DNA from 4 places in the Thermoclostridium stercorarium subsp. stercorarium DSM 8532 genome. Region 2 is predicted to be linked to each of the others. Evidence: predicted binding sites of a transcription regulator. Region 2 holds the regulator's gene; each other region holds the start of a gene.
What was found. Region 2 encodes Rex, which represses fermentation and respiration genes when NADH is low (regulators of the CRP and FNR family bind a similar motif). Its sites were predicted from a motif close to ATTGTTAANNNNTTAACAAT; they were not measured.
Positions count from the first base shown of each region.

Region 1: a site for Rex is predicted at 1,888-1,907, ahead of gap (type I glyceraldehyde-3-phosphate dehydrogenase). Genes of this name have one in related genera too.
Region 3: a site for Rex is predicted at 1,640-1,659, ahead of CST_RS04750 (phosphoenolpyruvate carboxykinase (GTP)). Genes of this name have one in related genera too.
Region 4: a site for Rex is predicted at 1,802-1,821, ahead of adhE (bifunctional acetaldehyde-CoA/alcohol dehydrogenase). Genes of this name have one in related genera too.

Region 1 covers NC_020134.1:2,256,142-2,259,348, forward strand. Annotated here, with positions in the region: gene CST_RS09725 (phosphoglycerate kinase) at 1-694, opposite strand, end outside; gene gap (type I glyceraldehyde-3-phosphate dehydrogenase) at 826-1,836, opposite strand; gene CST_RS09735 (TrmH family RNA methyltransferase) at 1,998-2,795, opposite strand; gene CST_RS09740 (sulfotransferase family protein) at 2,830-3,207, opposite strand, start outside.
Region 2 covers NC_020134.1:2,495,631-2,498,837, forward strand. Annotated here, with positions in the region: gene CST_RS10785 (ABC transporter ATP-binding protein) at 1-28, shown strand, start outside; gene CST_RS10790 (ABC transporter permease) at 32-1,636, shown strand; gene CST_RS10795 (redox-sensing transcriptional repressor Rex) at 1,658-2,317, opposite strand; gene hisF (imidazole glycerol phosphate synthase subunit HisF) at 2,517-3,207, opposite strand, start outside.
Region 3 covers NC_020134.1:1,080,688-1,083,894, forward strand. Annotated here, with positions in the region: gene CST_RS04740 (coenzyme F420-0:L-glutamate ligase) at 1-537, opposite strand, end outside; gene CST_RS04745 (LysR family transcriptional regulator) at 678-1,562, shown strand; gene CST_RS04750 (phosphoenolpyruvate carboxykinase (GTP)) at 1,759-3,207, shown strand, end outside.
Region 4 covers NC_020134.1:2,061,729-2,064,935, forward strand. Annotated here, with positions in the region: gene adhE (bifunctional acetaldehyde-CoA/alcohol dehydrogenase) at 1-1,766, opposite strand, end outside; gene CST_RS08830 (LysR family transcriptional regulator) at 2,003-2,941, opposite strand.

The DNA of each region.
Region 1 (3,207 bases), 240 kb from region 2:
CCTTAAGGAAGGTATATGCCATTCCTCCGCCGATAATCAGCGTATCAACCTTGTCAAGCAGATTTTCAATAACGGTAATTTTGTCTGAAACCTTGGCACCGCCCAGAATTGCAACAAACGGCCTTTCAGGATTGGTCAGTGCCTTGCCCATGATATCCACTTCTTTTTTAATCAGGAAACCTGATACTGCGGGCAGATAGTCGGCCAGTCCGGCGGTGGAAGCATGTGCACGGTGAGCAGTACCGAAAGCGTCGTTTACAAATATATCCGCCATTGAAGCCAGTTCCTTTGCAAAAGCCGGATCATTCTTGGTTTCTTCCTTATGGAAACGCACATTTTCAAGCAACAAAACCTGGCCTTCCTTCAGTTCCTTAGCCTTGGTTTTCGCGTCCTCGCCGACGACATCCTTTGCAAGGATAACTTCCTGCCCCAGAAGTTCGCTGAGCCTTACTGCTACCGGTTTCATACTGTATTTGGGTTCAAAGCCTTCCTTAGGACGACCGAGGTGAGATACCAGTATTGTTTTTGCACCATGGTCAATCAGATACTTAATGGTCGGCAGCGCGGCGACAATACGCTTGTCATCGGTAATACGACCTTCACTGTCCAGCGGCACGTTGAAATCCACTCTTACAATAACCCTTTTCCCTTTAACGTCAATATCCTCTATGCTCATTTTATTGTACATGCCCATTGTTCTCCCTCTCCTTTATCAAAGTATTACACCACTTGCTATCTCGGCTGAATAATTATATTTATCCGCTGTTCCTTAATTTAAACAGGCATCCTGAGAAGGATGCCTGATGCAAAAACAAGCCTTCTTTATTATTCAGCGTCAACCTTCGCCATGTGGGTAATGAGGTCGACCACCTTGTTCGAATAACCCCATTCGTTGTCGTACCATGCAACAACCTTTACAAAGTGTTCATTCAGTGAAATTCCTGCCTTAGCGTCGAAGATTGAAGTTCTGGAATCACCAATGAAATCGGATGATACAACTTCGTCTTCGGTGTATCCGAGAATACCTTTCAATTCGTTTTCAGAAGCTTCCTTCATAGCCTGGCAGATTTCTTCGTAGGTAGCAGGCTTCTCAAGGCGGCAGGTTAAGTCAACAACTGAAACGTCCGCAACAGGTACACGGAATGCCATACCGGTGAGTTTTCCGTTCAGTTCGGGAATAACCTTGCCAACTGCCTTAGCAGCACCTGTTGAAGAAGGAATGATATTAAAGCTTGCAGCTCTTCCGCCTCTCCAGTCTCTCTTTGAAGGACCGTCAACTGTCTTCTGAGTAGCGGTTATAGCATGTACGGTTGTCATTAACCCTTCCACAATACCAAACTTGTCATTCAGAACCTTTGCAATAGGTGCAAGGCAGTTTGTTGTACATGAAGCATTGGAAACTATATTCATATCCTTTGTGTATTTATCATGGTTTACACCCATAACAAACATAGGAGCATCCTTTGAAGGAGCGGTAATAACAACTTTCTTAGCGCCACCCTTGAAATGCCCTGCTGCTTTGTCCATTGTCGTGAACACACCGGTGGATTCAACGATATATTCTGCGCCACAGCTCTTCCAGTCAATTTCTTCGGGATTCATTGCCGCGAATACGGTAATCTCCTTACCGTTTACAACCAGTTTTCCGTCCTTGTCGCTGATTTCCCCGTCGAAATGCCCATGTACGGTATCATATCTCAGCATGTACTTCATGTACTCAAGATCAATAAAAGGATCGTTTATTCCTACAACTTCAATATCAGGTCTTTGCATAGCTGCTCTGAAAACCAGGCGTCCGATTCTACCAAAACCGTTAATACCAATTTTAATTGCCATATTATCTCCTCCTGAATATATAAATATATATATTTTTGACCATTACGGGCCATCGTTAACAAAATAACAATCAATAAATTATTCTATATTACTTTTTCCCATTTTTCAAGTATATTCAGGTAAAAATTTGACAATATGCCGATAATCTTCTTCAGCAATTTTTACAACCCTGCTGCCTGCTGTCTGTTGCTTTCGTACATCAGTATCGAAGCCGCGACTGCAGCATTCAGGGATTCCGCCCCCCCAGGCATCGGGATTTTTACAAATTCGTCCGATTTCTCATGAAATATTTCCGAAATACCATTCCCCTCGTTACCCACCACTATAAAAAAATTGCCCGTCAAATCCACGCCCTGACACGGTCTGGCGTTTTCAAGCCTTGAAGATATAACCCGTATTGATTTTTCCCTGGATAAGGCGAAAATATCCTCAGGCTTTACATTTTCCAGTACCGGAATATAAAAAATTGAGCCCATCGTGGAACGCAAAACCTTTCCGTTATAAAGATCAACCGTTCCTTCTGTCGCCACAACGGCATCGAACCCCAGCGCATGGGCGGTTCTTATCATTGTCCCTGCATTGCCCGGATCCTGAATTGAATCCAGAACCAAACCCCTGAAACCTTCCTTAAAAATTGTCTTTAATTCTGTTTCGGGCATTCGTACAACCGCAAGAACTCCTTGAGGAGTATCTGTCTCAGCCATTTGCATGAACAGCTCATGGGGTATCTCGTAAAGCCGTACTTCCGGGCCCAGCCTTTCCACGAGCTCATTTCTGTCCTCCATGGCAGTGTCCGACGAGAAAAAAACATGCTCAATTACCGCTCCGGAGTTGACCGCTTCATGAAGAAATCTGTATCCTTCTGTCACGAACTTGCGCAGTTTCCTGCGGTATTTCTTATCCTTAAGCAATATAACTTCCTTAACCGCTTTGTTCTGTCTGCTTGTAATAAACTGCATACCAAACCTTTCCACCTGTTTTTTAATGCAAGCCTTACGACAATGTTTTGGGATACCCAAATTCCTTGAAAGCAAAATCATAACGCTGGGCAACCTTCTGCATTATCTTCGGATCCAATGTGTATTTGTTCGGCCTGTAACCTTTCTGGGATTCAATATATTTCTCAATCCGCGGTCTGGCCTTTTCAAACCCTTCGAGCCCCAGCTTTTCATATATCATCTCAATGCTGCCCAAAGGATCCTTTACCACGTCTTCATAACGTACTTCCACAAGATTTCCCTCAGGTATCAGATGCCTTTCCTCGAAGAATTTTTTATACATATTTACATAAATGTCCATCTGAACTTCATCGGCCTCCTCGTCGGGTATGGGCTTCTGAAGTTCGAAAACAGGGAAAAATTTTTCATAAAG
Region 2 (3,207 bases):
CATCTTTCTTGAACTGGAGGGAGAATAGGATATGCTTAAAGCTTTGATAATCACACGGCTTCATGCTTTATATAATTCCTTTTTCCACAAACCGGTATCAAGTAAGAAGCGTAATTTCGGTCTAAAAATAATAGTTGCCTTTTTTTCCCTGTATGTCATTGCAAGCTTCGTTTTTATGTTCAGCGCTTTTTTCTCCGGCATTTGCCAGCCGATGGTAAGTTCAGGCTTTACATGGCTGTATTTTGGTATTGCTGCAACTACGGCGATAAGTTTATGTTTTATCGGAAGCGTGTTTTTAACCAAAGGACAGTTGTTTGAAGCTCAGGACAATGAGCTTCTGATGAGCATGCCAATACCACCGGGGTATATTCTTTTTAGCAGAATTCTTGCACTTCTTTTTCTGAACTATGTCATTGAACTGTTTGTGCTGGTCCCTGCAGGCGCCGTTTACTGCATAAAATATAAAGTAACGACGACCGGTGTAGTTTTCTTCTTAATTGAATTTTTATTCCTTCCACTTATACCGCTGACGTTGTCCTGCATTTCAGGCTGGCTGCTCGCGTTTATAAGTGAAAGAGTACGTTACAAATCCTTTATCGTTACACTTTTGTCACTGATCTGCCTTGCTTTATACATCTATTTCATGGCACAGATTAATAAATATCTCGAAGCTTTGATCCGGAATGCAGGCTCCATCGGAATTAAAATCAAAAATTTTGTGTTGCCGGTATACCTTTTCGGAGCGGCATTGGAAAATAAGAATATATATAACCTGATAATATTCATTCTATGGGCCTTCGTTCCTTTCGCCGCAATTTATGCCTTACTGGCGCATAATTTTATCAGAATTGCCACAGCCAGAAAGGGACTTGCCAGAATAAAATACAAAAGACATCGGCTTAAGGTAAGCAGTCCAAAGTCCGCATTACTGCAGAAGGAGCTAAGGCGTTTTTCATCCAGTCCGACATATATCCTGAATGCTTCTTTCGGAGTTGTATTAATCCTTGCCTTTGCCGTAATACTGATTATTTATCCCAATTTGCCGGATTTAATAACCGAAAATTTTTCCGGGTCCGAAACATTCATTAATCCACTGCTTATTGCAATTATTTGTCTTTTATCATCAACGAACATTATATCCGCACCTTCCGTATCCCTTGAAGGTAAAAGTCTTTGGATTATGCAGTCATTACCGGTAGACGGGGCCGATGTACTGATTGCGAAGGCAAAGCTGCATATCGTAATCTGCCTGCCGGCCGTGTATTTCGCATCGCTGATCTGCATATTTGCGGCTAAAATGACACCGGTACAAATTTTCCTGATACTTACGCTTCCTGCAGTCATTACGGTATTCTGCGCAATGTTTGGAGTGGTTATAAACCTTCACTTCCCGAAATTTGACTGGATAAATGAAACAGTTGTTATAAAACAAAGCATGAGTACCGGTGTAGCGTCGCTCGCTGCCGTGGCTTTCATAATTCTTCCCATATTACTGTACGCTTTCCTGCTCGCCCGGATAATGCCGGCGGAAATTTTCATGCTTATTTGCTTAATCATATTCAGCGCACTGTGCCTTTGGATGTACCGATACCTTAAAACGAAGGGAAGCGTGATTTGGGCCAATCTTGGGCAATAAAAAAGAGTACCTCGCGGTACTCTAATTTTGTTTATCCTTTTTTTTCTGCTCCTGTTCCTCCATTTCCTTTATCCGATAGCCCAAAACCGCCAGACCATCACTCAGGTGCACGTTTTCAATCACCACATTGTGAGAAAGTTTAAGATCCTGAGGCGAGAAATTCCATATACCCTTAACGCCGAGTTCTGCGACTTTCTCCGCAACTTCTGCGGTTGCGTGGCTTGGAACGGTGAGTATTGCTATATCAACCACGTGAGTTTTCATAAACTCTTCAAGCCTGTCCATATGCATAATTTCAATCCCGTTTATATACTGCCCAACCCGGTTGGGGCTAATGTCAAAGATCCCTATAAGATCAAAACCCCGTTTTTTAAAATTTTCATAATTTGCCAGAGCATTACCCATGTTACCCGCGCCGATTATTATAGTTGTAAACCGTCTTTCCACGCCAAGTATTTTACCTATTTCTTTATAAAGGGTTTCGACGTTATATCCGTAACCCTGTTGCCCAAAGCCTCCGAAACAGTTTAAATCCTGACGTATCTGCGAAGCCGTGATTCCCATCCTTTCACTGAGCTCTTTTGACGATATTCTTTTTATATCCACTCTTAATAAGTCGGCCAGATATCGGTAATACCTGGGAAGCCTCCTTATAACGGCCATGGAGATTTTCTTTCCCATATTTAAACTCCTCCTGTATTTCATATAACTGCATTGAGACATTTAGCTGCACTCGGTTCTTAAACCGGCCGGCTGGAAATAATTATATAATAAATTGTAAATGTCTGGATTTATTATAGCACCTTTGTGATTTTTTTGTCAAGCTTTGTTATTAGGCAGAAATTCCCCATTCTCAGAGCGTACCCTGAGTGCCGGTTTTTTATTCAGGTATCTTTACTTCAAGCCCCATGCTTCTTAAATACAGTTTTAAATCCATTATTTTTATTTCCCCGAAATGAAACAGCGACGCCGCCAGTACCGCATCGGCCTTTCCTATGGTCAATGCGTCACGGAAGTGTTCAAGTTTTCCTGCCCCTCCTGAGGCAATTACAGGAATATTCACCGCTTCTGCAACCTGGCGTATCAATTCTATGTCATAGCCACTTTTTGTACCGTCCCTGTCCATGCTGGTAAGAAGTATTTCGCCTGCTCCCAGCAATTCAAGTTTTTTCGCCCACTCAACGGCATCAAGTCCGGTATTAACCCTGCCGCCGTTAATATAAACATCCCAGCCTGATGAGTCATTCCGCCTTTTCGCATCAATTGCCGCTATTACGCACTTGCTGCCGAAATTCATCGCCACTTCGGAAATCAACTCAGGATTTTTCATTGCCGCAGAATTTATCGCAATTTTATCGGCTCCTGCCAAAAGAACGCGTCTGAAATCGTCTACAGAGCGAATACCGCCCCCTACAATCAACGGTATACGTACTTTTTCCGCTATGCGTGAAATCATATCTGTAACGATGCCTCTGTTTTCAGTGGTTGCCGTAATGTCAAGAAAAACAATCTCATCCGCTCCTGCCTTCGAATATGCCACTGCGCATTCCACCGGGTCCCCGGCATCAATC
Region 3 (3,207 bases), 1.4 Mb from region 2:
GATAATTTCACACGGTATTCCGGCTTCATTGACGATTGACTTGTAATATTCGATATAATCAACACCGGTAAAAGTGTGTTTGTGATAACCAAAACAGTTTCTGAACTGTTCTTCGGTAAGGACGTCGGTATAGGGGTTTATGCCCTTCTCATCGAGCAGGTCAATATCTATCAGATGGTTTCCGACCTCGTCGGAAGGGTAGTTAAGCATTAGAACGATTTTGTCGGCACCTCTGGCAATTCCCTTCAGACAGATTGCAAAACGGTTCCTGCTTAATATCGGAAATATTACTCCTATTGTGCCGCCTCCGAACTTGTTTCTGACATCCTCGGCAATGGCATTGATATCGGCGTAATTCCCCTGGGCGCGGGCGACAACCGATTCGGTTATTCCGATTATATCCCTGTCCTGAATTTTAAAACCTTCAGCCTGGGAGGCTTTCAGAACAGTTTCTATCACTATGTCCCTGATGTTGTCGCCTTCCTTGATGATTGGCGCCCTCAAGCCTCTTGCTATAACTCCCACAATCTTTTCCATAATTTATCTCCTCTTAATGAAATTTTGAATAGCACATAATTATTCCCTTTAAACGCGTTTTTTATTTTACGGTTGTATTATACAGTATAAAATGATATAAGTAAAATAAATACATTAAATAATAGATATAAGGTGAAATTATGACATCCAAACTTGACGCTTACCGCGTATTTAATGAGGTGGCAAAACAGAAAAGCTTTTCAAGGGCCGCAAAGGCTTTGTATATGACTCAGCCCGCAGTAAGCCAGACAATAATGAATCTGGAGGAGGAACTGGGGACAAGGCTTTTTACAAGAACTTCAAAAGGCGTAGTGCTGACAAATGACGGACAGCTTCTTTACGAGTACATAAGCTCCGCGTTGAACCTGATTGAAATGGGCGAAAGAAAAATTTCGGAATCCAAAAATCTGATGGTCGGAGAAATGAAACTGGGAGTGGGGGACACTATTTCAAAATATTATCTGCTGCCTTATCTTGAGAAATTCCACAGTGATTTTCCAAATGTCAAGTTAAAGATTATAAACCGTACCACACTGGAACTGTGCGCAATGCTCAAGTCAGGGGAAATAGATATAGCGGTGTGCAATCTCCCTGTAAAGGATCCGGCAATTGAGGTGCTTAAATGCATTGATATTCACGATGTATTCGTATGCGGGGAAAAATACAGGTACCTGGCCATAAAACCCAGAAGCATTGAAGAGATTCTGCAGTTTCCGGTTATATTCCTTGAAAGCAAATCTAATTCAAGACAGTACGTGGAGAAATATTTTCTTGCAAAGGGAATAAAAATTCAGCCTGAAATTGAACTTGGGTCCCATGATCTTCTCCTGGAGTTTGCGAAATTTAATTTCGGAATTTCCTGCGTTATTGAAGAGTTTGCACAGGAATACCTAAGCAACAGGTCGGTATATAAAATAAGGCTGCTTGAAGAAATACCGGCACGGGCCATCGGGTTTTGCTTTTTAAAGAGCGTGTCGCTGTCCGCCGCTGCGCGTAAATTTGTCAGTATAACGCTGGAAAGATAGAAATATAATTTATGCAGGATTTAGAATATGAAACTTCATTTATTTTATTGAATAAAAGATACCTTTGTGTTAAGATAAAAGTGAAAAAATTAACAAAAAAATATTCAGTCGCTTATTTTTGTTTTGACTTGAGGCTTTTTGTTAATATATACTTTAAGCAAGTATTGACAATAAATTAGTGGGAGGAGATTATGGCATGAATTATAACCTGAATTTAAAACACAAAAAATTGCAGGCATGGATTGAAGAAGTTGCCAAGATGTGCCAGCCGGATGACATCTATATATGCGACGGCTCTGAGGAAGAGAATCAGCGCTTGTTGAATGAGCTGGTAGAATCCGGTCTTGGAATCAAGCTAAATCAGGAAAAACTCCCCGGATGCTATCTTTTCCGCAGTGATCCGTCCGACGTGGCCCGCGTTGAGGATCGTACTTTTATCGCGTCCAAGAAACAGGAAGATGCAGGTCCTACAAACAACTGGATTGACCCCGTTGAACTGAAGAAGACAATGACCGAGTTATACACAGGGTGCATGAAGGGCAGAACAATGTATGTCATACCCTTTTCAATGGGGCCGATAGGTTCGCCGATTTCCAAGATTGGCGTTGAAATAACGGACAGCGCATATGTTGTTGTAAACATGAGAATTATGACAAGAATGGGCAAGGAAGTTCTTGAAGCCCTCGGCGAAGACGGAGAGTTCATACCATGTCTGCATTCTGTAGGCAAGCCGCTTAAGGAAGGCGAAAAAGACACATCATGGCCGTGTGCCCCGATGGAGAAAAAGTATATAAGCCATTTCCCTGAAGAAAGAGCCATATGGTCATATGGTTCGGGTTACGGCGGAAATGCTCTGTTGGGTAAGAAATGCCTGTCCCTGCGTATCGCTTCGGTTATGGCAAGGGATGAAGGCTGGATGGCCGAGCACATGTTAATCCTGAAGATCACAAATCCTGAAGGCAAATCCATTTATATTACAGGTGCTTTCCCAAGCGCTTGCGGAAAAACAAATCTTGCTATGCTTGTTCCCACAATTCCCGGATGGAAGGTTGAAACAATCGGCGACGATATTGCATGGATGAAATTCGGAAAGGACGGACGCCTCTACGCTATTAATCCTGAAGCCGGTTTCTTTGGCGTTGCTCCGGGTACGTCAATGCAGTCCAACCCGAATGCGATGAAAACCATCAGTAAAAATACCATTTTTACCAACGTTGCATTAACCGATGACGGAGACGTATGGTGGGAAGGAATTGGCAAGGAAACCCCCAATCATTTAATTGACTGGAGAGGTCAGGACTGGACACCCGATTCAAATACACCTGCCGCACATCCTAATGCACGCTTTACAGCCCCGGCAAGACAATGCCCGTCTATCGCGCCTGAATGGGAGGATCCAAACGGAGTGCCCATTTCGGCAATACTTGTCGGCGGACGTCGTCCTACTACGGTACCTCTTGTTCATGAAAGTTTTGACTGGAACCATGGTGTATTCCTTGGTTCTATAATGGGATCGGAAATTACCGCCGCAGCAATTTCAGACAAGATTGGTCAGGTACGCCGTGACCCGTTCGCTATGCTGCCCTTTATGGGATACCATGTCGGCGATTATCTGCAGCACTGGCTTGATATAGGAAAAATGACC
Region 4 (3,207 bases), 430 kb from region 2:
GGAAATGTATAAACCCTTTTCCTGATATCCATAAAACGCATAGCCATGTCCATGAAATCAACTTCGGGATGCTCATACATTACCCACATGATTTTCGCGGCGTCCATCGCAGATCCGCCACCGAAGGCAATAATGGTATCGGGCTGGAAGGCTCTCATCTGCTCAGCTCCCGCTTTTGCGCAGGAAAGCGTCGGATCGGGTAAAACATCAAAAAACGTTGTATGTTCAATGCCCAGTTCGTCAAGTCTGTCGGTAATGGGCTTTGTGTAACCATTGTGATAGAGGAAGCTGCCGGTAACTATAAAAGCGCGTTTCTTACCCATGACGTATTTCAACTCATTAAGGGCTACCGGCAAACATCCCTTTTTGATGTATATTTTTTCGGGAGCGCGGAACCACAGCATATTTTCCCTTCTTTCAACAACCGTTTTGATATTAAGCAGGTGTTTTACCCCAACATTTTCGGAAACCGAATTTCCGCCCCAGGAACCACAGCCAAGAGTTAACGACGGCGCAAGCTTAAAGTTGTAAATGTCGCCGATAGCTCCCTGAGAAGACGGAGTATTCACAAGTATACGGCAGGTCTTCAAACGCGAAGCGAATTCGTCAATTTTAGCCTGTTCGGTGGTTACATCCAAATAAATTGCTGCGGTATGACCGTAACCTCCGTTGGCAACCAAACGTTCGGCTTTCTCAAAAGCGTCATGAATATCCTCAGCTTTATACATCGCAAGGACAGGTGACAGCTTTTCATGGGCAAATTCTTCCGACGGGTCTGTGCTGTCAACTTCTCCGATGAGGATTTTTGTGCCTACAGGCACTTTCACACCGGCAAGTTCGGCAATTTTGTATGCCGGCTGACCAACAATCTGGGCATTTAACGCGCCGTTGACAAAAATCGTCTTGCGTACCTTTTCAATTTCATCTTCTTTAAGGAAATAGCATCCACGGGCCGCAAATTCAGCTTTTACAGCGTCATAAACATTCTTGTGAACAATTACCGATTGTTCTGATGCGCAAATCATACCATTATCAAACGTTTTGGAATGAATAATGGAGTTCACGGCAAGGACAACGTCGGCGCTTTCATCAATAACGGCCGGAGTATTGCCAGGCCCGACACCGATAGCCGGTTTCCCGGAGGAATAAGCCGCCTTCACCATACCGGGACCACCTGTGGCAAGGATAATGTCTGCTTCTTTCATAAGCAGATTGGTCAACTCAATGTTCGGCACATCAATCCAGTCAATAATCCCTTCCGGAGCCCCCGCGGCAACGGCAGCATCCAATACGATTTTTGCCGCAGCGATGGTGCATTTTTTAGCTCTCGGATGTGGGCTGATAATAACGGCATTGCGTGTTTTCAGCGCGATCAGGGTTTTAAAAATTGCCGTGGAAGTAGGGTTAGTGGTAGGAATAACAGCGGCAATCACACCGACAGGCTCGGCAATTTTTTTGATACCGTATGCCTTATCTTCTTCCAAAACCCCGCAGGTTCTTACGTTCTTATACGTATTGTAAACATATTCGGCGGCATAGTGGTTTTTTATAACTTTATCTTCCACAACGCCCATACCGGTTTCTTCCACCGCCATTTTCGCCAGCGGAATTCTTGCCTGGTTTGCGGCAGTGGCAGCAGCCTTAAAAATTTCATCCACCTGTTCCTGGGAATAGGTTGAAAATTTCCTTTGCGCTTCCCTTACCCGGGCAATGACTTTCTTTAACGCGTCCACACTGTCTACAATCTTTCTTTCTTTGTTTTCCATATTCCTACCTCCAGTCTAATTTCCAATTTTTAAACAATGTTATTTTTTTAACAAATTTATATCTGTTATAATTTTAACAAACTTATTTTTGACTGGGTATTGCCTTTTTTTCAATTCAATATTGCATTTTTTTAAACCTCGTTACTTTTACGGAATATATGGAAACCTTAGATACTTTGCGGAATAAAAAAACCGCCTTTCCGCGGTCAAAATTTACTTCTCAGGATTTTTACTTTTCAGGCTTCACTTCTGTTAAACACTCTCCGTTTTGCCTTCACCAGTTCTTCGATAAACATCTTGTCCAAATCAGAGAGTTTATAATCTTTCCGGTGTATCAGCACGTCCTTGAATTTCCGCTTATTATCGGCACATGTACGTTCCACAAGTCCGTAACGATCAAGCAAATCCTGCGGGGTCGGGGAAACCCACATATAGGTGTTAGGGTTTTTTGACAGCAGTTCAAACTGACTACACCGTTCGAACACAAAAATCCGGCAGCCCTCATGCTCCGGAAATTCCTCCCTTTTAACAGCCGACAGGGGAAGAGACGGCACATACGGATCGCCATGGGCAATTTCACAATATGATTTCAAACTATCAAATGTTATTCTATCCAGTCTGGAAAGAGGACAATCTCTGCTCATAAGCAAAACATAGCTGAACTCCACAATAAGCTCGCTTGAAAGTTCCTTTTCATCCAGCAAAGCTTTATAATAGCTGTCATACTGCTCGTTATAACGGAGAATACCCAATTTACAATCTTCTTTCAGTATGCTGTTTATCACCCGGTATGCATTTGTTTCTTTATAAAAAATTTCAGTTTCCGATTTGGGATCTATTCTTTTTGAAAACTCTGCAAAAGCATCGGCAATATAACTGGCCCGGGGAACCGAAATGGAAAACTGCCTTTTTGCCGTTATTCCTTCTTTAAATATTGTTTCAATATCGTCAATTTGTTTCAGAATTTTCTTTGCATAACTGATAAAAAGTTCCCCCTCGGGCGTTAAAAACATTCCCCTGGCACTGCGCTCAAACAGTGTCACCCCAAGAGTATTTTCAAGCTCTTTAATCGCGCGGCTCAGTGCCGGTGCGCCGACAAGCAGCTCTTCCGCCGCTTTATTGATGGATCTTGCTTCAGCCACCGCCAATGCATATTTCATATGTAGAAGCTTCATATACAAAAGCCCTCTCTTTTTTCTGTTTGATACATAATTTTAAAACAGGTTCAGTAAAAACTCAATTCCTGCTTATACAAAAAGTACCAGGAATATTTCACCGGATGATTTTAGAGCTTTGTTTCGGGAGTATCCGTTTTATTATAAATTTCATGTTTGTGACCATGGGCCGGTCCATCAGGATACTTATAAAGTATGTCAATTCAGAATCGGATTACATCCTCCCGGCATATATCCATATATACCCGCTGCATTGATGTATCTGT